Regions from separate parts of the Saccharopolyspora sp. 6V genome, predicted to be linked through region 2. Evidence: riboswitches for the same ligand, from Rfam matches in the RefSeq annotation. Region 2 holds a riboswitch; each other region holds the start of a gene.

Region 1 (7,399 bases), on a different contig from region 2:
CGCTGTAGAGCGCGAAGCACACCTGCTGGTCCAGCGACAGCGCCGAGTCCGCGCTCATCCCCGCCTCCTGCACGTGGCCGACATTAGCCCTAATTCAAGTTGCGCGCAACTGAGTTGTGCGCATCCTAAATTCTGCAAGGGAACCTCCCCGTCATCCGGAACCACCACCGCGCGGCCCGCCGGAACACCACCGCCGCACTCCACCACACCGGCCACCACGGCTCCGGACGAGGCCGAGCGTGACAGGAAGGTTCCCCTCATCGCACCGGTGACAGGAAGGTTCCCCCGCTCGCATCGACCCACGCCGGTGGTCCACGCCTGCGACGTGACAGGAAGGTTCCCCTGCTCCCACCGCCCCGCGCGGTTTCGAGCGCCGGGCGGGCGAAGCGCTCTCAGCACTCGATGACGTTCACCGCGAGCCCCCCGCGAGCGGTCTCCTTGTACTTGACCTTCATGTCGCGCCCGGTCTCCCGCATCGTCTTGATCACCTTGTCGAGCGACACGAAGTGGCTGCCGTCGCCGCGCAGCGCCATCCGCGTCGCCGTGACGGCCTTGACCGCGGCGACGGCGTTGCGCTCGATGCACGGGATCTGCACCAGCCCGCCGATGGGGTCGCAGGTGAGGCCGAGGTTGTGCTCCATCGCGATCTCGGCGGCGTTCTCCACCTGCCACGGCGTCGCGCCCATCGCCTCGGCGAGCCCGGCGGCCGCCATCGAGCAGGCCGAACCGACTTCGCCCTGACAGCCGACCTCGGCGCCGGAGATCGACGCGTTCTCCTTGAACAGCACCCCGATGGCACCGGCGGCGAGCAGGAACCGGATGACGCCCTGCTCGTTCGCCCCCGGCACGAAGCGCACGTAGTAGTGCAGCACCGCGGGAACGATGCCGGCGGCACCGTTGGTGGGCGCGGTGACGACCCGTCCGCCTGCCGCGTTCTCCTCGTTGACGGCGAGCGCGAACAGGGTGAGCCATTCCATGGCGTCGTCCTGCTCGCCGAGGTTCGCCCGCAGCGCGGCGGCGCGCCGCTTCACCCGCAGCCCGCCGGGAAGTTCCCCGTCGTTGCGGCACCCGTTGTCGACGCACTCCTGCATCACGGACCAGATGTGCAGCAGCCGGGCGCGGACGTCCTCGGCGGAGCGCCAGGACAGCTCGTTGTCGAACATGACGTCGCTGATCCGGGAGCCGGATTCGGCGACCCGGGCGAGCAGTTCGTCGCCGGTGCGGAACGGGTGGCGCACCGGCGTCTCGTCCGGCTTGATCCGGTCGGTGCCGGCGGCCTCGTCGTCGACGACGAATCCGCCGCCGACGGAGTAGTACACCGCGGACCGCAGTTCCCCACCTGCGCCGAACGCCGCGAACCGCATCCCGTTGGGGTGCAGCGGCAGCGACCTGCGCCGGTGCATCACCAGGTCGCGGTCCACCGAGAACCGGATGTCGCGCTCCCCCGCCAGCAACAACCTGCCGTCGGCGCGGATCGTCTCCACCCGTTGTGCGACGGCGGCCGGGTCGACCGTCTCCGGGTCGTGCCCTTCCAGGCCGAGCAGCACCGCCTTGGGGCTGCCGTGGCCGTGCCCCGTCGCGCCGAGCGAACCGAACAGCTCGGCCTTCACCTTGTCGACCTGACCGAGCAGACCGTCGTCCTGCAGCCGCGCGGTGAACATCCGCGCCGCCCGCATCGGGCCGACGGTGTGCGAACTCGACGGGCCGATGCCCACCGAGAAGAGGTCGAAGACGCTGATCGTCACAGCTCCGCCCCCCTCAGCCCCGGCCTACTCACCACCGGTGAACTGGGCGTACTCCTGGGCCGTGAGCACAGCACCGGTCTGCTCGGCACGCACTTCGAGCAGCCAGCCCTCGCCGAACGGATCAGAGCCGATCACCGCGGGGTCGTCGGCGGCGGCCGCGTTGACGGCGACGACCTCGCCGGTCACGGGCGCGAACAGGTCGCTGACGGACTTGGTCGATTCCAGCTCACCGCAGGAGGCGCCGGATTCGATCCGCTCGCCCACCTCGGGCAGCTGCACGTAGACGATGTCGCCGAGCGCTTGGGCCGCGTACGGGGTGATGCCGATGCGCACCAGGTCGCCGCGGTCCTCGATCCACTCGTGCTCTTCGGTGTAGCGCAGCCGTTCGGGCAGGGACATGGAGGCTCCTCACCATCGCGGGCACGGGTGTGCCCTGGGTTCGCGGGCCTCCCCCTCTGTTTCGGGACCTGAGAGCTTCGCCGCGGTGGTTCGCGGCTTGCACCGTGGGTGCGGCGCCGGGGCGCGCGCTTTCCAGAGTGGCCTCGCCCGAGCGGTCATGGGTGCCTGAGAGTTTTGCGGGGAGGGTTTGCTCCTTCGGCGCCCTGCGTTGCGCAGGGTCTCTCCCGCTCGGGTTCTGCGGCGCTGTGCGGTTGTGGTCGTGCCCGGCAACGATAAACGGACGTGGGCGGGTGTCAACGCCCAGCCGCCCGGATCACAGCGAGGAAGGGAACCTTCCTGTCACCGGTGACAGGAAGGTTCCCTTCCTCGCGGCGGGGTGCGGGCGCCGGGCGGATGATGCTGGGGTCGGTGTTCGGTCGTGGGGTCGGGAGGCGGACCGGGTGAAGGTCGCAGTGCCGCGTGAGGTGAAGAACCACGAGTACCGGGTGGCGGGGGGCCCGGCAGGGGTGCACGAGCTGGCCGCGCGGGGGCACGCGGTGTTCGTGGAGGCCGGCGCCGGGCTCGGTTCGTCGATACCCGACGAGGACTACGCGGCGGCGGGCGCGACGATCGTGCCGTCCGCGGCGGACGCGTGGGCCGAGGGCGAGCTGGTGCTGAAGGTGAAGGAGCCGGTGGCCGAGGAGTTCCCGCGGCTGCGGGCGGGCCAGGTGCTGTTCACCTACCTGCACTTGGCGGCGTCGGCGGAGTTGACGGACGAGTTGCTGCGCGCCGAGGTGACGGCTCTCGCCTACGAGACGGTGCAGACGGCGCGCGGCGGGTTGCCGCTGCTGGCGCCGATGAGCGAGGTCGCGGGCAGGCTCGCCCCGCAGGTCGGCGCGCAGGCGCTGCTGACCCCGCAGGGTGGTCGCGGTGTGCTGCCGGGCGGCGTGCCCGGAGTACCGCCTGCGCGGGTGGTGGTGATCGGCGGCGGGGTGGCCGGGTTGAACGCGGCGCGGGTGGCGTCGGGCATGGGCGCCCAGGTGCAGGTGCTGGACACCGACGTGGACCGGCTGCGGGAGATCGACGCGGCGCATGGGGGCGCGATCCGCACGGTGACGTCGAACGCGTACGCGGTGGAGTCGGCGGTGCGGGCGGCGGACCTGGTGATCGGCGCGGTGCTGGTGCCGGGTGCGAAGACGCCGAAGCTGGTGTCGAACGAGCTGGTGGCGCGGTCAAAGCCGGGCAGCGTGCTGGTGGACGTGGCGATCGACCAGGGCGGGTGCTTCGAGGATTCGCGGCCGACGACGCACGAGGATCCGACGTTCCGGGTGCACGGTTCGGTGTTCTACTGCGTGGCGAACATGCCGGGCGCGGTGCCGAACACCTCGACGTACGCGTTGACGAACGTGACGTTGCCGTACGTGCTGCGGATCGCCGATCAGGGCTGGCGGGCGGCGTGCCGGGCGGATGCGGCGCTGGCCAGGGGCTTGAACGCGCACGGCGGGCTGCTGGTGAGCGAGGCGGTGGCGCTGGCGCACGGGCTGCCGAGCACGGCCCCGGACGCGGTGCTGGTCTGAGCGGATCCGCAACCGCGAGACCATCCGAGACCACTGCGCGGCGAGACCGGCGAGTTTCACTCGCGGAGGTGAGAAGACCCCGGAAGGGGTTAGAGGGCGGCCCGCTCAACCGGCCTGGGGGTCACCGGGAGCAGGCCGCCAGGTCCCAGTGTAGGACACGAACGCTTGATTTCCGACGTGCGCAGCGTGACGAACGCCCGGTTCCCCGCCACAACCGGAAGTCCACTCGACCGAGTGAGTTCGGTGCAGTCGGCCGGGTGAGCTGCCGATGGGAGTGCGCCAAGCCGCGGCGATCTGCGGCGGTGCTCGTCGCGGGCGCCACCGGGGCCCGCGTTCTCCGCCCCGATCAGCGCGCGCGATGACCGTACGACGCGGGGAGTGGCACGTGGACGACGCGAAGATGCGGGAGGCCGTCCTGGACCGGCTGGCCCGGCTGGAGCGGGTGGCCATCGAAGGCGGCACCGAGGAGCTGTTACCGGTCGCCAGGTCAGAGCTGCACCGCCTCACCAGCGGGCTCCGGGCCCTGCTGGAGGCCCACCACCCGGATGCCGACGGCCGCTGCCCCGCCTGCTCCGGCGCGGTGCGCAGCCGCAGCTGGCCGTGCGAGTCGTGGCTGATGGTGCACCGCGGCCTCATCGGCGACCGCACCGCGCCCGCCGCCCCGACCGGCCGCCACGGCCCGGCGGACGAGCCCGACCCGGACGCCGAGGGGCGGCAGCCCACCGGCCGCTGGCCGAGCAGCGCGCCGGTCCGCCACCACCGCTCCCCCCGCCCCGAGGACGGCCGGCCCACCGCAGCGCGCCGGCCCGGGCCGGAACGGCCCATCGCCTGGCCGCAGCACGGGACCGGTTGATTTCCGAACTCCTCCCTGTCGGGGCGGGCCGGTCAGGCAGGATGGGACCGGCCCCGCGCCCGAGCGTGATCGTCCGCGTCCCGCGCTCGCGAGCACCCGGCGGGGCCGAGCGACGATGGAGGAGCGTGTGCACGACGGCAGCGGCCGGATCCTGGTGCAGAACCTGAGCAAGAACTTCGGGCCGGTCAGCGCGGTCCGCGACCTCAGCTTCGCCGTTCACCCCGGTGTGGTGACCGGGTTCCTCGGCCCGAACGGATCCGGCAAGACGACGACGCTGCGCATGGTGCTGGGGCTGGTGAACCCGACGTCGGGAACCGCCACCGTCAACGGGGTGCCCTTCGCGCAGCTGCGCAACCCCGCCACCGTGGTCGGGGCGGTGCTGGAGGCGCAGAGCTTCCACCCGTCCCGCACGGCGCGCAACCACCTGCGCTGCTATTCGGCGGCGATGAACGTGCCCGACCAGCAGGTCGACCACGCCTTGGACCTCGTCGGGCTGACCGGCGCCGCGAACCGGGCCGCGGGCGGGTTCTCGCTGGGCATGCGGCAACGGCTGGCGCTGGCCACGGCGCTGCTCGGCGATCCGCAGGTGCTGATCTTGGACGAACCCGCCAACGGGCTCGACCCGGAGGGCATCGCGTGGCTGCGCGGCTTCCTGAAGTCGTTCGCCGCGTCCGGGCGCACCGTGCTCGTCTCCAGCCACCTGCTGCGCGAGATGGAGCACACCGTCGACCACGTGGTGATCGTGAGCCGCGGCGAGTGCGTCTACAACGGCGACCTGGACCAGCTGCGAGCGCAGCAGCGCAACCGGGTGCTCGTGCAGGCCGGTGATCCGCAGGCGCTGGTGAACGCGCTGCAGGCGGCCGGGCTGGCGGTCGAACCGCTGCCCGACGGGCGGATCGCCGTCACCGGCTCCGACTCCCGGTCGGTGGCCGAACTGGCCCTGCAGGCCGGGGTCGCCGTCTACGGGATCCAGGAGGAGCAGGTCGACCTCGAACGGCTGTTCTTCCAGCTCACCAGCGGCCAGTACGTCGGCAACCAGCACCCGCCCGGCGGTCCGCCACCCGGCACCGGTGGCTGGGCACCGCCCGGCGGCCCCAACCCGTACCAGCAGCACGGCGGATTCGGAGGTGGCGCCTGATGGACGGCCTGGTCAAGTCCGAGTTCCGGAAGCTCTTCACCACCAACCTGTGGTGGGCACTGCTCATCCCCGTGGCGCTGCTGAGCTTCGGCGCCAGCTGGATGGGCACCGGGTTCGGCTACATGTCCTCGATCGAGCAGGAGATCGGGCGGCCGCTGCCGCTGGGCCTGCTCACCATGTCGATGTCGACGAACTTCAGCACGATCTTCGCCGGCCTGGTGGGGGCGCTGGCGTTCGCCGGGGAGTACCGGAACAAGAGCATCACCACCACGTACCTCACCGGCAACCCGCGCGGGGCGGTGCTCGGGGCGAAGCTCATCGCCTACACCAACCTCGGCCTGCTGTACGGGCTGGTCAACGTGCTGTCGGCGAGCCTCGGCGCGATCGCGGGCGCCGGGCTCGACGGGTTCGGCGAAGGTCCGGACTGGCTCATCGTGTGCGCCGCCGGGCTCCTCGCGATGGTGTTGTGGACGCTGCTCGGCGTCGGGTTCGGCGCCCTCGTCGCCAACCCGGTGATCGTGATCATCGTGCTGCTGGTCTACAAGTTCGTGTTCGAGTTCATCGTCGACCTGTTCCTCGTCGGCTCCGACGCGTCCGGGGTGAGCGCCTACCTGCCGGGGGCCGCGGGCAGCGGGATCGTCGGCAACCTCGCCGTGCCGATCTTCATCAGCGCCACCGCCGGGCCCGACGAGCAGTACGTGCCGCAAGGGCTGTTCGAGGTGCTGCACTTCGTCTTCGGCGGGTCCTACGGGCATCCGTGGTGGCTGAGCATGCTGACCTTCGCCGGGTACGCGGCGCTGTTCGTCCTCGGCGGCTGGTACTTCAGCGGGCGGCGCGACATCACCTGAGGTGGCGCTGTTCGATCGGAGGGGATCTTCCTGCTCGGGTGGGGAGGTCCCCTCTTTCGTGCGGGGCGGTGGCAGGAAGGTTCCCTTCATCGCGCCTGTGATCGAAAGGTTCCCTTCCTCCCACCCGTGACCGGAAGGTTCCCCTGCTCGCGCCTGTGATCGAAAGGTTCCCTTCCTCACGTCGATGACCGGAAGGTTCCCTTCCTCGCTCAGGTGAGCGCCGGTGCGCCGCCGCCGCGCCCCCGGATCCCCGTCGTCCCCGGCACCTAACCTGGCCTGGTGAGCGACTCCGGCAGCGAATGTTCCCGTCCTGGTTGGATCCGCCGATTGTTCGCCGCCTGCCGGCGGCACCCGGTCGCGATGCTGCTGGCGTTGGGCGCGTCGGTGGCGGCGGTGGGCTTGGAGGCGCTGGTCCCGCTGATCACGAAGGCGGCGGTGGACGACGCGGTGGCGCGCGGCACCGATCGGTTGTGGTGGTTCGCGGCGGCGTTGGCGGGGCTGGGGGTGTTCCGGTTCGGGGCGGCGTTCGTGCGCCGCTATTCGGCGGGCCGGTTGGCGCTGGACGTGCAGCACGACCTGCGGCGCGCGGTGTTCGGCTCGGTGCAGCGCTTGGACGGCGGCAAGCAGGACGCGTTGCGCACGGGCCAGGTGGCGTCGCGGGCGATCAGCGATCTGCAGCTGGTGAATGCGCTGCTGTCGATGGTGCCGCTGGCGGCCGGGACCGTGGTGCTGATGGCGTTCGCGCTGGTGGCGATGGTGTGGTTGTCGCCGCTGCTGACGTCGGTGGTGCTGGTGGTGGTGCCGTTGATCGCGGCGGTGTCGGCGCGCAGCAAGAAGCGGTTGTTCCCGGCGACGTGGTC
Region 2 (7,399 bases):
GCGGAACGCACAACCGCGTCAGGGGAGGGCTGTGGTGCAGGACGCCGACGGCACCACGGCCGGATCCGAAGGCCGAGGTGGAGCGGGCGATCCCGCGTCCCCGGAGCCGGACGGCCCGCGGATCGGCACCGGCGGGCAGCCCGGGACCGAACCGGCCGCGGAGCCCGCCGCGGGCCGGGGCGAGGACCCCGCCCAGCCGCCCGACCCGGGCATCGCCCGGATCAAGGAAGTCGCCGCGAGCGTCTGGGACGACCCGTGGCTCACCTGGCCCAACCTGCTGAGCGTCGTGCGGCTCGCCGGGGTCCCGCTGTTCCTCTGGCTGCTGCTCGGCCCGCAGTCCGACCTGCTGGCGCTGCTGGTGCTGGTGGTCAGCGGCGCGACCGACTGGCTCGACGGCAAGCTCGCCCGCTGGCTCGACCAGTACAGCCGCGTCGGCGAGCTGCTGGACCCGGCGGCCGACCGGCTCTACATCGTCGCCACCCTCGTCGCGTTCGTGCTCCGCGACGTGATCCCGTGGTGGGCCGCGGCCGCGCTCATCGGCCGCGACGTGGTCCTCACCCTGTGCCTGCCGGTGCTGCGCTGGCACGGGTTCGAGCCGCCGGAGGTGCACTACCTCGGCAAGGCCGCCACGTTCTGCCTGATGTACGCGTTCCCGCTGCTGCTGCTCGTGCAGGAGGACTTCGCGTTCGCGGGCGTGGCGCGGCCGATCGCCTACGCGTTCACCTGCTGGGGCGGCGCGCTGTACGTCTGGGCGGGGGCGCTGTACCTGGTGCAGGTGATCGCCGCGGTGCGCGCGGCCCGCACGCTGAAGACCTGATCGTTCCAGGTCCGGCCGGTCCCGACCCGATCACGCTCGGCCGCCTTGCGGCCGGGAGCGGCCCCGACCTAGGCTCGCCTGGCCCGTGGCGATCATCGCGCGGGTGCGGCGGCACCTCGCCCCGCCCACGGCACGACGAGGAAGGCGGGACCCCAGTGGCCCCGGACGGGATCAAGTACACCCAGGAGCACGAGTGGGTGCGGCGCACCGGCGACGACACCGCGCGCATCGGGATCACCGACTACGCCCAGCAGCAGCTCGGCGACGTGGTGTTCGTGCAGCTGCCCGAGGTGGGCGAGACCGTCGAGGCCGGTGGCGGCATCGGCGAGGTGGAGTCGACCAAGAGCGTCTCCGACATCTACGCCCCGCTGGCGGGGGAGATCGTCGCCCGCAACGACAAGCTCGACCAGGAGCCGGAGCTGGTCAACTCCGACCCGTTCGGCGACGGCTGGATGATCGAGATCAAGCTCTCGGACCCGGCCGCGATCGACGGACTGCTCAGCGAGAGCGACTACCAAGGCATCATCGACCAGGGATGATCGTTGATCTCGGGTTCGCGAACGGCGTGAGGTGGGAGTCCCGCGTCTGCGGCCTGCGACGGCACGGTACGTTTGAACGCACTTGCACGACCCATCCGCGCAGAGGAGAGCTCAGGTGAGCCAGAACGACGGGCCCGGCGGCGTTCCGCCGGAGCAGTCACCGGAGACCACCTCGGTCTTCAGGCCGTTCCTCTCGGAGCCGGAGAGCACCGAGAGTGCGACCCCGGAGCCAGCGGCCTCCGGGGTCGATGCGCTGCCCGCCGGGGCTGCCTTGCTGGTGGTCAAGCGCGGCCCGAACGCCGGGTCGCGGTTCCTGCTCGACAGGGAGACCACCAGCGCCGGACGCCACCCGGACAGCGACATCTTCCTCGACGACGTGACGGTGTCCCGTCGGCACGCCGAGTTCCGGCGAGAGGGCAACGACTTCGTCGTCGTCGACGTCGGCAGCCTCAACGGCACCTACGTCAACCGGGAACCGGTGGACACCTCGGTGCTGGCCAACGGCGACGAGGTGCAGATCGGGAAGTTCCGGTTGGTGTTCCTGACCGGTCCCATCGACGATCAGGGCCGCTGAGCCGGACGTTCCGCGGACAGAGCGCATCGGGGCGACGCCATCCGGCGCCGCCCCGATCGTTCTCGGCGGTGATCGTTGCGAGCGATCTTCGAGCCGGTGGTTCCCGCACTCCGGAACGGGTTCTGCGGGATGTGCTGCGGTGTATCGTGACGGGGGACATCGTTCGCGTCGCGAGCGGTCGGCGCCCTCCCGGGTGCCGGGCGCCCGGATCCGGGGCGGTCCGCGGCGGAAACGTCGCGGGAATCGCGTCCGGTGAGCACCTGCGGGTGCCGCGGAACCGGTGCGCAACGGCGTCAACGACCGCCCCGGCCCGGGGCGGACAACGGAAAGGCCCGGTACCGGCGACACCGTCGGTGCGAGGCCGGGAACGAGCCGGAAAAGCCGTCCACCGAGCGGAAAATCCGGGCGGGGACGACGGCCGGAGGTCGGCGTGTCCGCCGTATCGCGGGTAGCGTCAGAGGCGTCGGTGCGCGATCCTCGACCAAGGATGTCACGCTTCGGCGCGCTGGAGGAGGCGATGTGTCGATGAGCAGCGAAATGCGCGTCGTCGGCGTGCGAGTGGAACTACCAGCCAACCAGCCGATCCTGCTGCTGCGCGAGACCGAGGGCGAGCGGTACCTGCCGATCTGGATCGGATCGGTGGAGGCCACCGCGATCGCGCTGGAGCAGCAGGGCGTGCGACCCGCCAGACCCCTCACCCACGACCTGCTCAAGGACGTCATCGGCGCCCTCGGGCGGGACTTGGAGCAGGTGCGGATCACCGACCTGCAGGAGGGCACGTTCTTCGCCGAGCTCATCTTCGACGGGGACGTGCGGGTCTCGGCGCGGCCGAGCGACTCGGTGGCGCTGGCGTTGCGGATCGGGGTGCCGATCCACGCCGACGAATCGGTGCTGGACGAAGCCGGGTTGATCATCCCGGACGAGCAGGAGGACGAGGTCGAGAAGTTCCGGGAGTTCCTGGACTCGGTCTCGCCGGAGGACTTCCGCGGCGCGGACACCTGATCGCGGCGGGCGGGCGCACGACCCGCCCCGCCGCCCGCGTCGTCGTGAGGGGGCTCCTGGTGCAGCTCGCACCGGGAGTCCCTTTCGCATGCCGGGGCCCGCGCGGGTGCGGCTTCGGGTGCGGTGCGTGCGCGAAGGCGGGGCGTGCGTCACACCCGGGGTGGGCGGGCGTCCCCGCGCGTCGCGTTGACCCGCCCACCGGGCGGGCTTACCTTCGGAGTGCGCGAATCGCCCCGATGTGATTTTCCAGGTCGGGGAAGGTCAAACCCCCGGTTCCATGATCGTCCTCGCGCTCGGGTGATGATCATGCGACGAGCCGGGTTCGGTGGTTCGCCGGCTTCGGCCGGGCGGAGGGAGGCAGGCGTGGTGGAGCGAGCACCTGGCGAGGATGCCGCCGCGGAGGGGTCGAAGCCGTTCCCGGAGACCGCGCTGCCGGACGAGCTCGTCGGCTACCGCGGTCCCGCGGCGTGCCAGATCGCCGGGATCACCTACCGGCAGCTGGACTACTGGGCGCGCACCAAGCTGGTCGGGCCGTCGATCCGCGGCGCCGCCGGTTCCGGGTCGCAGCGGCTGTACTCGTTCAAGGACATCCTGGTGCTCAAGGTCGTCAAGCGGCTGCTGGACACCGGGGTCTCGTTGCACAACATCCGGGTCGCGGTCGAGCACCTGCGCCACCGCGGGGTGGAGGACCTGGCCCGCATCACGCTGTTCAGCGACGGCACGACGGTCTACGAGTGCACCTCCGCCGAGGAGGTCGTGGACCTGCTGCAGGGTGGCCAGGGCGTGTTCGGCATCGCGGTCAGCGGTGCGATGCGCGAGATCACCGGCACCATCCACGAGTTCCCCGCCGAGCGCGCCGACGGTGCCGAGCCGGACGAGCCGGTCGCCGACGAGCTGTCGCGGCGCCGGGACCGCCGCATCGGCTGATCGCCGAGGCGCGCTAGGCCCGCCGTGGCCGCCGTGCCGTCCGGCGCGGGTCCGGCGGTCTTGCCGCCAGCAGGTGCGCGGGCCACCTATCGACCCGATCGGCCGCTCTCGCCGTGCGCGGGCCACCGTTCGGCCTGTTCTGGTCCCGCCCGTCGGGCGCAGGCGCCGATCGGTCTATCCGGTCCCGCTCGCCGTGCGCGGGCTGTCGGCGGATCCGGCCAGGCCGTCCTGGCGCCCGCGGCCGTCGGGTCACCGCCCGTCGATGTCACGCCCCGTGCCGCTGGGATGATCGGGCGGGATGAAGATCGCACCGTTCGGCCGTCACCGGATCGGGTAAGCTGCTGTGCATCGCCGACCCCGCGCGGGAGAGTTCGCCGTTGACCTGGTCAGCGGCGGCGCCGAAGGAGCAAACCCTCCCCGACAACCTCTCAGGCCTGCTGGACCGCACGGGCGAGATACCTCTGGAAAGCGGGACCACCGACGTGGTTCCCCGCCGACGGTGCAAGTCCGGTCCACGGACCGGGTGAAGCTCTCAGGCGTTCGCGTCGCGGACAGTGACAGAGGGGGAGAGCAGCACACGTGCTGCCGCCCTGTCCGTCGCGATGAATGAGGTGTGGCGATGACGACCGAAGACCGTATCCCGCTGGCCGCCCTGGAACACGGCACTCCGTTCGCCGACCGCCATGTCGGGCCGCTGCCCGCTGAGCTGGCCCGGATGCTCGACGTGATCGGCGTCGGCTCGCTGGAGGAGCTGGGGCAGTCGGCGGTGCCCGACGGCATCCGCGAGCGGGACCTGCAGCTGGCGTTGCCGGAACCGGCCACCGAAGCCGAGGCGCTCCAGCAGCTGCGCGACCTGGCCAGGCTGAACAGCCCGCACACCGAGATGATCGGCCTGGGCTACTACCCGACGATCACGCCGCCGGTGATCCGGCGCAACGTGCTGGAGAGCCCCGCCTGGTACACGGCGTACACGCCGTACCAGCCGGAGATCTCGCAGGGCAGGCTCGAAGCGCTGCTGAACTTCCAGACCATGGTGGCCGACCTGACCGGCGTGCCGGTCGCGAACTCGTCGATGCTCGACGAGGCCACCGCGGCGGCCGAGGGCATGACGCTGGTGCGCCGCGCGGGCCGGGCCAAGTCGCCGCGGTTCGTGGTGGACGCCGACGTGCTGCCGCAGACCCTCGCGGTGCTGCGCACGCGGGCGGAACCGCTGGGCATCGAGGTCGTGGTGGCGGACCTGTCCGCGGGCGCGTCGGCGCTGCCGGACGGCGAGTTCTTCGGGGCGCTGCTGGCCTACCCGGGTGCGTCCGGAGCGGTCCGCGACCACCAGGCGGTCATCGACGAGGTGCACGAGCGCGGCGGCATGGTGGTGGTCAGCGCCGACCTGCTCGCGCTGACGGTGCTGCGCGCTCCCGGTGAGCTGGGCGCGGACGTGGTGGTGGGCACGACGCAGCGCTTCGGCGTCCCGATGGGCTTCGGCGGCCCGCACGCCGGTTACATGGCGGTGCGCAAGGGCATCGAGCGGCAGCTGCCCGGCCGGCTGGTCGGGGTGAGCGTCGACGCGGACGGGAACCAGGCCTACCGGCTGGCGCTGCAGACCCGCGAGCAGCACATCCGCCGGGAGAAGGCCACCAGCAACATCTGCACCGCCCAGGTGCTGCTCGCCGTGGTGGCGGGCATGTACGGCGTGTACCACGGTCCCGCCGGGCTGCGGGCCATCGCGAAGCGGGCGCACCGGATGGCGGCGGTGCTGGCCGAGCGGCTGCGCCGCGGCGGGGTGCGCATCGTGCACGCCGAGTTCTTCGACACCCTCGTCGCCGAGGTCCCCGGCCGGGCCGCCGAGGTGGTCCGCGCCGCGCGGGACGGCGGCATCAACCTGCGCCACATCGACGACGACCACGTCGGCGTCAGCTGCGACGAGACCACCACCCGGGAAGCGCTGGTGCGGGTCGCGGAGGCGTTCGGCATCGCCGGGGGTTCGCTGGCCGGCATCGACGAGCTGGACGCCGAGACCGACGACGCGCTGCCGACCGCGCTGCTGCGCACCTCCGAGTACATGACGCACCCGGTGTTCCACGCGCACCGCTCGGAGACCTCGCTGCTGCGCTACCTGCGCAGCCTGTCCGATTCGGACGTGGCGCTGGACCGCAGCATGATCCCGCTGGGCTCCTGCACGATGAAGCTCAACGCGACCGCGGAGATGGAGCCGATCACCTGGCCGGAGTTCGCCGAGCTTCACCCGTTCGCGCCCGCCCAGGACGCCACCGGCCTGCTGGAGATCGTGCACGACCTGGAGCGCTGGCTGGCCGAGATCACCGGGTACCACTCGGTGAGCCTGCAGCCGAACGCGGGCAGCCAGGGCGAGTTCGCCGGGCTGCTGGCCATCCGCGCCTACCACCACAGCCGTGGTGCGGCGGCGCGGGACGTGTGCCTGATCCCGGCGAGCGCGCACGGCACCAACGCGGCCAGCGCCGTGATGGCCGGGCTGCGCGTGGTCGTGGTGCGCTGCGACGACCAGGGCAACATCGAGCTCGACCACCTGCGCGAAGTCGTCGACCAGCACCGCGACGACCTCGCCGCCATCATGATCACCTATCCGTCCACGCACGGCGTGTACGAGGACACCGTGGAACAGGTGTGCGGGCTGGTGCACGAGGCGGGCGGCCAGGTCTACGTGGACGGCGCGAACTTGAACGCGCTCATCGGCCTGGCGCGGATGGGCGAGTTCGGCTCCGACGTCTCGCACCTGAACCTGCACAAGACGTTCTGCATCCCGCACGGCGGTGGCGGTCCCGGCGTCGGCCCGATCGGGGTGCGCGAGCACCTGGCGCCGTTCCTGCCGAACCACCCGCTGCAGCCCGCCGCGGGGCCGGAGACCGGGGTCGGGCCGATCAGCGCCGCGCCGTGGGGCAGCGCCTCGATCCTGCCGATCTCCTGGGCCTACGTGCGGATGATGGGCTCCGACGGGCTGCGGCGGGCGACGCTGACGGCCGTCGCCGCGGCGAACTACGTGGCGCGGCGGCTCGACGAGCACTTCCCGGTGCTCTACACCGGCTCCGGCGGGTTCGTCGCCCACGAGTGCATCCTGGACCTGCGGCCGCTCACCAAGGCCTCCGGCGTCACCGTGGACGACGTGGCCAAACGGCTCGCCGACTACGGGCTGCACGCGCCGACGATGTCGTTCCCGGTGGCGGGCACGCTGATGGTGGAGCCGACCGAGAGCGAGAACCTCGCCGAGCTGGACCGGTTCTGCGACGCGATGATCGCCATCAAGGGCGAGATCGACAAGGTCGCCGGCGGCCACTGGCCGGCCGACGACAACCCGCTCGTGCACGCTCCGCACACGGCGGCCTCGCTGGCCGGGCCGTGGGAGCACCCCTACAGCCGGGCGGAGGCGGCTTACCCGATGGGCACCGGGGCGCCGAAGGTGTGGCCCGCGGTGCGCCGGATCGACGGGGCACGCGGGGACCGGAACCTGGTGTGCTCGTGCCCTCCGCTTTCGGCCTACGAGGGCTGACCGCGGCGCGGGGGTGAGCGGGA
Region 3 (7,399 bases), on a different contig from region 2:
CATGGCGCGGGCGTCCTCGGCGGAGAACACGTACGGCGTGGTGAGCAGGTCCGCTTCCCGGGCCGCGGCGACCAGGTCGACCTCCAGCCGGTAGCTCATCCCGGTCTCCTCCAGGTTCTCCCGGAAGGTGCCGTCGATGAGCCCGACGGTCGGGAAGTTCTGCACCCCGGCGAAGCCGAGTTCCCGCAGCCGCGCCAGGAACGGCCCGGTGAGCAGGAACGGGTCGGTGCCGTTGACCCCGGCGAGCACCGGGGTGCGGTGCACCACCGGCAGCACCTCGCTCGCCATCTCCACCACGATCTCGTTGGCGTTGCCGTAGGCCAGCAGCCCGGCGAGCGAACCGCGCCCCGCCATCCGGTAGCGGCCCGAGTTGTACAGCACGATCAGGTCGATGCCGCCGGATTCCTCGCACTTGGCGGACAGCCCGGTGCCCGCGCCGCCGCCGATGATCGGTTCGCCCCGATCGGCCATGCCCCGGAATCGGCGCACCAGGGTCTCCCGGTCGAACCGCGTCATGCCCGTCCTCCTCGCGCGCGGACCTCGTCGAAGGCGCCGAGCAGCGCTTCGACGAAGCGGTCGTCGTTGATGTCGTGCGGGACGCGCACCAGGCGCCGCTGCTCGGTCTGGTGCACCTCCGCCTCCAGGGTCTCGAACAGGGCCCGGTCGGCGGCCGGGTCGTGGAAGGGCTGCCCCGGGACGTCCAGCAGCGAGACGCCGCCCTCGGGCAGCAGGAACCGCACCGGACCGGTGCAGGCGTTGAGCTTCGCGGCCAGGAACCGGGCGATCTCGCGGCATTCGTCCGCCGTGGTGCGCATCAGCGTGACCTGCGGGTTGTGCTCGTAGAACAACCGGTTCCGGTACCGCTCCGGCACGGTGTCCGGCGCCCCGAAGTTGACCATGTCGAGCGCGCCGCAGGAGCCGACGTAGGGCACGCCGCTGCGCGCGATCGCGTCCAGCCGGGTCTCGCCCGCGCTCATCACTCCCCCGGCGACCAGGTCGCACACCTCGGTGGTGGTGATGTCCAGGACCGCTTCGACGAGCCCGTCGGCGACGAGCTTCTCCATGGCGCGGCCGCCGGTGCCGGTCGCGTGGAACACCAGCGGGTCGTGGTCGGTGGCGAGCCGGTTCGCGGCCTCGGTGACGCAGGGCGTGGTCACCCCGAACATCGTCAGCGCCACCGCGGGCAGCTGCTCCACGGCCGGCACGGTGTTGCGCACGGCCCCGGCCAGCGCGTGCGCGGCGTTGCCGAGCACCTGGCGGGAGATCCGGTTGAGCCCGGCGACGTCGGTGACCGCCGGGAACATCGCGATGTCCGACGCGTCCACGTAGGACGAGATGTCACCGGAGGCCACCGTCGAGACCACCAGCTTCGGCACCCCCACCGGCAGCGCCCGCAGCGCCGGGGTGATCAGCGCGGTACCGCCGGAACCGCCCAGGCCCAGCACCCCGCCCACACCGCGTCGCGCGCCGAGCCACCGCTCGAACGCCAGCGCCATCGCCACCACGGCCGTGCCGCGATCACCGGTGAACACCGCCGCGGCCCCGCGCGGGTGCGCGGCGGCCACCTCGGCGGCGGACACGTCGGGGGCATCGGCGGACTCCGCGCCGGACGTGCCCACGTCGACGGTGATCACTTCCACGCCCGCGTCGGCGACGAGCCCGGCGACGTAGCGCAGCTCCGCGGCCTTCGTGTCGAACGTGCCCACCACGTAAGCCCGGCCCATCGCACCGCCCCTGCTCCCGGAATCAGCCCGCGAGAACCCTACTGCCGATCCGGCCCCGGCACAGCCCGTTGATCACGGTTCACCGGCCGGGTCCGCCACCGGCGCGGCACGATCCGAGCACCGGGTCCCCGCACGACGACGGCCCCCGGGTGCGCCGGGGGCCGTCGTGGGGGTGCGTCACTTGCTCTTGCCACCGCCGAGGAAGCGGTTCTTCACCTGCTCGATCTTGGCCTTGTTCTTCGGGTCGCTCGCGTACCGCTTGGCCTGGTCGATCGCCTTCTTGCCCTGCGGGCTCTTGGCGAAGTCGGTCACCTTCTTGAACAACGACATAGCAGCTCCCAGTCGGGCCGGTCGATCACGCTGCACCCAGGTTACCGGCGAATCGGACATCCGATCGAGGGTGTGACCGGGCCGATCCGCCGCGTCGCCGGATCAGCCGAGCACCCCGCCGACCTGGGCGTGCCCCTTGAGCAGGTTGCGGGCGATGGTGCGGCGCTGGATCTCGTCGGTGCCCTCGAAGATGCGCAGCAGCCGGATGTCCCGGTACCAGCGCTCGATGGGCAGCTCGCGGGTGTAACCCATGCCGCCGTGGATCTGCAGCATCCGGTCCACGATCTCGTTCGCCCTGGTGCCGCCGTAGAGCTTCGCGATGGACTGCGCGTGCCGGGAGTCGGCGCCCTGGTCGACCTGCCACGCGGCCTGCAGCACCAGCCAGCGCAGCGCCTCGATCTCCACCGCCGAGTCCGCGATCATCCACTGGATGGCCTGCCGGTCGGCGATGGGCGCCCCGAACGTCTGCCGGTTGCGGGCGTAGTCCATCGACATCTCCATCATCCGCTCGCAGCCGCCGAGGGCGCGGGCGGGCAACAGGTAGCGGCCGCGGCCGATCCACTGCATGGCCAGCTTGAAACCGCCGCCGACCTCGCCGAGCACGTTCTCCTCCGGCACCCGGACGCCCTCGAAGACCAGCGCTGCGGGCTGGCGGTCCCACTCGCCCATGATCTCGATGGGCTCCGACTTCCAGCCGGCGTCCCGGTCGGCGAGGAAGCAGGTGACGCCGCCGTCGGCGCCCTTCTCCTTGTCGGTGACGGCGAAGACCATGGTGAAGTCGGCGTCGATGCCGCCGGTGATGAACGTCTTCTCCCCGTCGATCACCCACTCCGAGCCCTCCTTCCGGGCCGTGGTGCGCAGGTTCTTCGCGTCCGAACCCGCGCCCGGCTCGGTGATGGCGAAGCAGGACTTGCGCTCGCCCTCGATGGTGGGCACCAGGTAGCGCTGCTTCTGCTCCTCGTTGGCGTGGTAGAGGATGTTGTCCGCGTAGCCGCCGAAGCTGAACGGCACGAAGGTGCGGCCCAGCTCGATCTCGATCAGCGCGGTGAGCACGGCGGAGAGGTTCATGCCGCCGTACTCCTCGGGCGTCTGCACGCCCCAGAACCCGGCGTCGCGCGCCTTCTTGCGCAGTTCGGCCAGCTCCTCGCGGGTGAGGCCGCGTTCGTGGTCGCGCTCGCGGCGCAGCACCTCCGGCTCCAGCGGCACCAGCTCGCGCTGCACGAACGTGCGCACCCAGTCGCGGATGTCGCGTTCGGTCTCGGACAGGGAGAAGTCGACCATCGGTGGCGGGTCCTTTCGGCGAGGTCGGTGTGGCGAGGTCGGGGCTCAGGAGGATTCGGCGATGCGGCTGCGCAGTTCCCGCTTGAGCACCTTGTGGCTGGGACCCAGCGGCAGCTCGTCGACGAACACGACGCGGCGCGGGTACTTGTGGTGCGCGGTCTGCTCCGCGGCCCAGGCGATGATGGCCTTGCCCAGCGCCTCGTCCGGGTCCTCACCGCGTTCGGGCACCACGACCGCGCACACCTCCTCGCCGCGCCCCGGGTCGGGCAGGCCGATCACCGCGCACTGCGCGACGGCGGGGTGCCGGATCAGCAGCTCCTCCACCTCGCGCGGGTAGATGTTGTAGCCGTTGCGGATGATCAGGTCCTTCTTGCGGTCCACGATGGACAGGTAGCCCTCGGCGTCCTTGACGCCCATGTCACCGGTGCGGAACCAGCCGTCGACGAGCGCCGCCGAGGTGGCCTCCGGGTCGTCCAGGTACCCGGCGAACACGTTGTGGCCGCGGACCACGACCTCGCCGGTCTCCCCGGCGGGCAGCAGTTCGATCCGGTCCTCCACGGACGGTTCGGCGATCTCGACGTCGATGCCCCACAGCGCGTGCCCGACGGTGCCTGCGCGCGGCCCGAACGCGGGCTGGTTCACGGTGGCCGTCGGCGAGGTCTCGGACAGCCCGTAGCCCTCGTGGATCGGGGCGCCGAAGCGCCGCTGGAACCGCTCCAGCACCGCCACCGGCAGCGCCGCGCCACCGGACACGCACATCCGCAGCGAGGACAGGTCGTCGTCCCCGGCGGCCTCCAGCATCCGGATGTACATGGTGGGCACGCCGTTGAGCTGGGTGATGCGGTGGTCCCGGATGAGCCGCAGCGCCTCGGCCGGGTCGAATTTGGGTTGCAGCACCAGCGTCGCGCCCGCCCGGAACGTGGTGTTCAGCGAGACGGTCTGCCCGAAGACGTGGAACAGCGGCAGGCAGCCGAGGATCAGGTCCTCGCGGCGGGTGTCGTTGGCGTCGAAGGCGTTCACCGTCGCGTTGAGCACCAGGTTCAGGTGGGTGAGCACCGCGCCCTTCGGCCGGCCGGTGGTGCCGCTGGTGTAGAAGATCACCGCGGGGTCGTCGGGCGCGCGGGTGGCGAAGGAGCGGACCGGTTCGGCCGCGGCCGCCGCCTCGCTCAACGAGTCCGGGGTCTCCGGGCCGGGCACCGACGGGCCGATCGAGACCAGCGGGATGCCGGCGCGGCGCGCCGATTCGGCGGCGAGCGCCAGCTGGCTCGTGTGCCCGACGACGAGCTTCGCGCCGGAGTTGCGCAGCAGGTACGCCGCCTCGTCCGGGACCAGCAGCAGCGGAACCGGCACCACGACCGCGCCCGCGGTGAGCACCGCGTAGTAGGCGCGCACGAAATCGATCACGTTGGGCGCCACGATCGCGACCCGGTCGCCCGGCTCGATCCCGCGAGCGCGCAGCGCGGCCGCGTGCGCCCGGACCTGCTCCCACAGCTCGCCGTAGGTCACCCGCTGCTCGCCCTCGACGACCGCGGGGTGCGCCGGGCGCAGCCGCGCCGGCTCGGCGAGGACCGAGGCGAGCGACAGCGTGGTGTGCGGCTCGACCCGCTCCGGGGACTCGTCGTCGTTGACCATCGTCCACCTCCGTGAGGATGTCGCCGGTGCGGGCGGCACGGTCGTCCGCCGTTGGACACCTGACGACTAACGTCGTTAGTTTTGGACTCTAGGACCACCCCGCGCACCGCGGCAAGAGCCGCGCACCGGACACTGATCGACACGATCCGCAGCGGACGCGGACGGGCACGGCGCCCACCGAGGGGGCGCCGACCGGCAGCGGGCGGCAGGCAGGAGCGCGGCATGGGCAGACCCAAGAGCCCCCAGCTCACCCGCGAACGCATCCGCGAACACGCGCTGGCGATCATCGACGGCCAAGGCCTCGAAGCGCTGTCCATGCGCAGGCTCGCCGACTCCCTCGGCGTCCGCGCCGCCTCGCTCTACAACCACGTGGCCACCAAGGAAGCGCTGCTGCACGACGTCGCCGACGACGTGATGGGCACCGTCGACACCAGCGGGTTCGACATCGACTGGCCCACCGGCCTCACCCGCTGGGCCCGCTCCTACCGGGCCGCGCTCGCCGCCCACCCCAACCTGGTGCCGTTCATGGCGTCCGGACCGGCCCGCCGGGAGACCTCGCTGCGCCGCGCCGACGCCGTGCACGGCGGGCTGACCAGCGCGGGCTGGCCGCAGCGGTACGCCACGATGATCGGTGCCTCCACCAAGTTCCTGGTGCTCGGTGCGGCGATGGGCTCGTTCGCGGGCGGGTTCGTCGACGACGCCGAGGTCTACGACGAGCGGTTCCCGCACCTGCACGGCGCCCACCTGCTGCGCGAGCACGCCGCCGAGATCGACGACGACAGCTTCGAACTGGCGCTGCGGGCGCTGGTCGACGGCCTCCGCGCCCAGCACGCCCGGCTGTTCCCGCAGCGCTGAACTCCGCGCGCGGCGACGGGATCACGCTCACGTTCGGTTGACTGCGCTGTGTGATCTCCGTAGCGTTCCGGAGCACAACACAACACCGGACTACAACGCCGACGACGTCGTGCGGGAGAGTCTGCGCCCCGCCAGGAGCCCCTGGTCCGTGCAGGATGCGATTCCTGGGTGCAGCGCCGAAGGAGCAATCCTCCCCACCAAACTCTCAGGCCCCGCTACCGCGCGACAGCAGGCGATCACGGAGAAAAGCAGGGACCCGTGTCCCTCGCCCACGGTGCAAGCCGCCCTCGTGCGCGGTGAAACTCTCAGGCCAATGACTCCGGGGAGACCGGCAGCGCACGCCCGCGCCCATCGCCGTCGGAGGACCCCGGATATGGTTTCTGCTGGAAGTGGCCGCAACCGGTCCCCCTCGGACGTGATCGGTGCCCACCAGGAGGAGTTCCGCACCATGACGTCGTCGCCCCCCGCTCCGCGACGGACACCGCTGCACGAGGTCCACGAGTCCCTCGGCGCGCACTTCACCGACTTCGCGGGCTGGCGGATGCCGGTCCGCTACTCGGGGGACACCGCCGAGCACCAGGCGGTGCGGACCGCGGCCGGGTTGTTCGACCTCTCGCACATGGGCGAGATCGAGATCAGCGGCCCGGAGGCGGCCGCGGCGCTGGACCACGCGCTCGTCGCGAACGCGTCCGCGATCACGGTGGGTCGCGCCCGCTACACCATGCTGTGCAACACCGAGGGCGGCGTGCTCGACGACCTCATCGTCTACCGGCTGGACGAGCAGCGGTTCCTGGTGGTCGCCAACGCGGCCAACGCGGCCGTGGTCTCCGCCGAGCTCGCCGAGCGCATCGCCGGGTTCGACGCCGCGCACCGCGACGTCTCCGACGAGTACGCGCTGATCGCCGTGCAGGGACCGGAGTCGGTGTCGATCTTGGCGCCGCTGACCGGCACCGACCTGTCCACCGTGAAGTACTACGCCGGGTATCCCAGCGAGGTCGCCGGGAAGCAGGTGCTGCTGGCGCGCACGGGCTACACCGGCGAGGACGGCTTCGAGCTGTTCACCTCCCCCGCGGACGCGCCCGCGGTGTGGCGCGCGCTGACCGACTCCGGCGCCGAGCGCGGACTGGTCCCGGCGGGGCTGTCCTGCCGCGACACGCTGCGGCTGGAGGCGGGCATGCCGCTGTACGGCAACGAGCTGTCCGCCTCGCTCACCCCGTTCCACGCGAACCTGGGGCGCGTGGTGAAGCTGGACAAGCCCGGTGACTTCATCGGCAAGGCCGCGCTGGCGCAGGTCGCGGCGGCTCCGACGGAGCGCACCCTGGTGGGGCTGCGCACCGACGCGCGCCGCGCGCCCCGGCACGGCTACCCGGTGCTCGCCGACGGCGCCGAGATCGGCGAGATCACCAGCGGCGCCCCGTCCCCGACGCTCGGTCACCCGATCGCGATGGCCTACGTGGACCGCGCGCACAGCGCGCCCGGTACCGCGGTGCAGGTCGACATCCGCGGCAAGTCCATCGACGCCGAAGTCGTGGAACTGCCGTTCTACCGCCGCAAGGCCTGACACACGCCCGCAACGG

What was found. A riboswitch is a leader RNA that binds a small molecule or an ion and turns the genes downstream of it on or off. The one in region 2 is predicted to bind glycine.
Region 1: it holds a riboswitch for glycine, as region 2 does, so the genes downstream of both, gcvH (glycine cleavage system protein GcvH) here and gcvP (aminomethyl-transferring glycine dehydrogenase) in region 2, are expected to answer to the same signal.
Region 3: it holds a riboswitch for glycine, as region 2 does, so the genes downstream of both, gcvT (glycine cleavage system aminomethyltransferase GcvT) here and gcvP (aminomethyl-transferring glycine dehydrogenase) in region 2, are expected to answer to the same signal.

Annotation. Positions count from the first base shown of each region.
Region 1 is NZ_JAIUKB010000006.1:21,348-28,746, reverse strand. It holds gene LCD35_RS01240 (MarR family winged helix-turn-helix transcriptional regulator) at 1-58, opposite strand, end outside; gene LCD35_RS01235 (L-serine ammonia-lyase) at 393-1,745, opposite strand; gene gcvH (glycine cleavage system protein GcvH) at 1,770-2,144, opposite strand; glycine riboswitch at 2,287-2,381, opposite strand; gene ald (alanine dehydrogenase) at 2,585-3,700, shown strand; gene LCD35_RS01220 (hypothetical protein) at 4,059-4,553, shown strand; gene LCD35_RS01215 (ABC transporter ATP-binding protein) at 4,669-5,691, shown strand; gene LCD35_RS01210 (ABC transporter permease) at 5,691-6,539, shown strand; gene LCD35_RS01205 (ABC transporter ATP-binding protein) at 6,900-7,399, shown strand, end outside.
Region 2 is NZ_JAIUKB010000023.1:28,209-35,607, forward strand. It holds gene LCD35_RS04975 (CDP-alcohol phosphatidyltransferase family protein) at 212-817, shown strand; gene gcvH (glycine cleavage system protein GcvH) at 973-1,356, shown strand; gene garA (glycogen accumulation regulator GarA) at 1,472-1,930, shown strand; gene LCD35_RS04990 (bifunctional nuclease family protein) at 2,456-2,932, shown strand; gene LCD35_RS04995 (MerR family transcriptional regulator) at 3,239-3,859, shown strand; glycine riboswitch at 4,212-4,314, shown strand; gene gcvP (aminomethyl-transferring glycine dehydrogenase) at 4,479-7,376, shown strand.
Region 3 is NZ_JAIUKB010000075.1:172-7,570, reverse strand. It holds gene LCD35_RS15960 (phosphoenolpyruvate hydrolase family protein) at 1-516, opposite strand, end outside; gene LCD35_RS15955 (Tm-1-like ATP-binding domain-containing protein) at 513-1,724, opposite strand; gene LCD35_RS15950 (hypothetical protein) at 1,902-2,054, opposite strand; gene LCD35_RS15945 (acyl-CoA dehydrogenase family protein) at 2,157-3,335, opposite strand; gene LCD35_RS15940 (long-chain fatty acid--CoA ligase) at 3,381-4,967, opposite strand; gene LCD35_RS15935 (TetR/AcrR family transcriptional regulator) at 5,190-5,822, shown strand; glycine riboswitch at 5,925-6,053, shown strand; glycine riboswitch at 6,054-6,152, shown strand; gene gcvT (glycine cleavage system aminomethyltransferase GcvT) at 6,271-7,383, shown strand.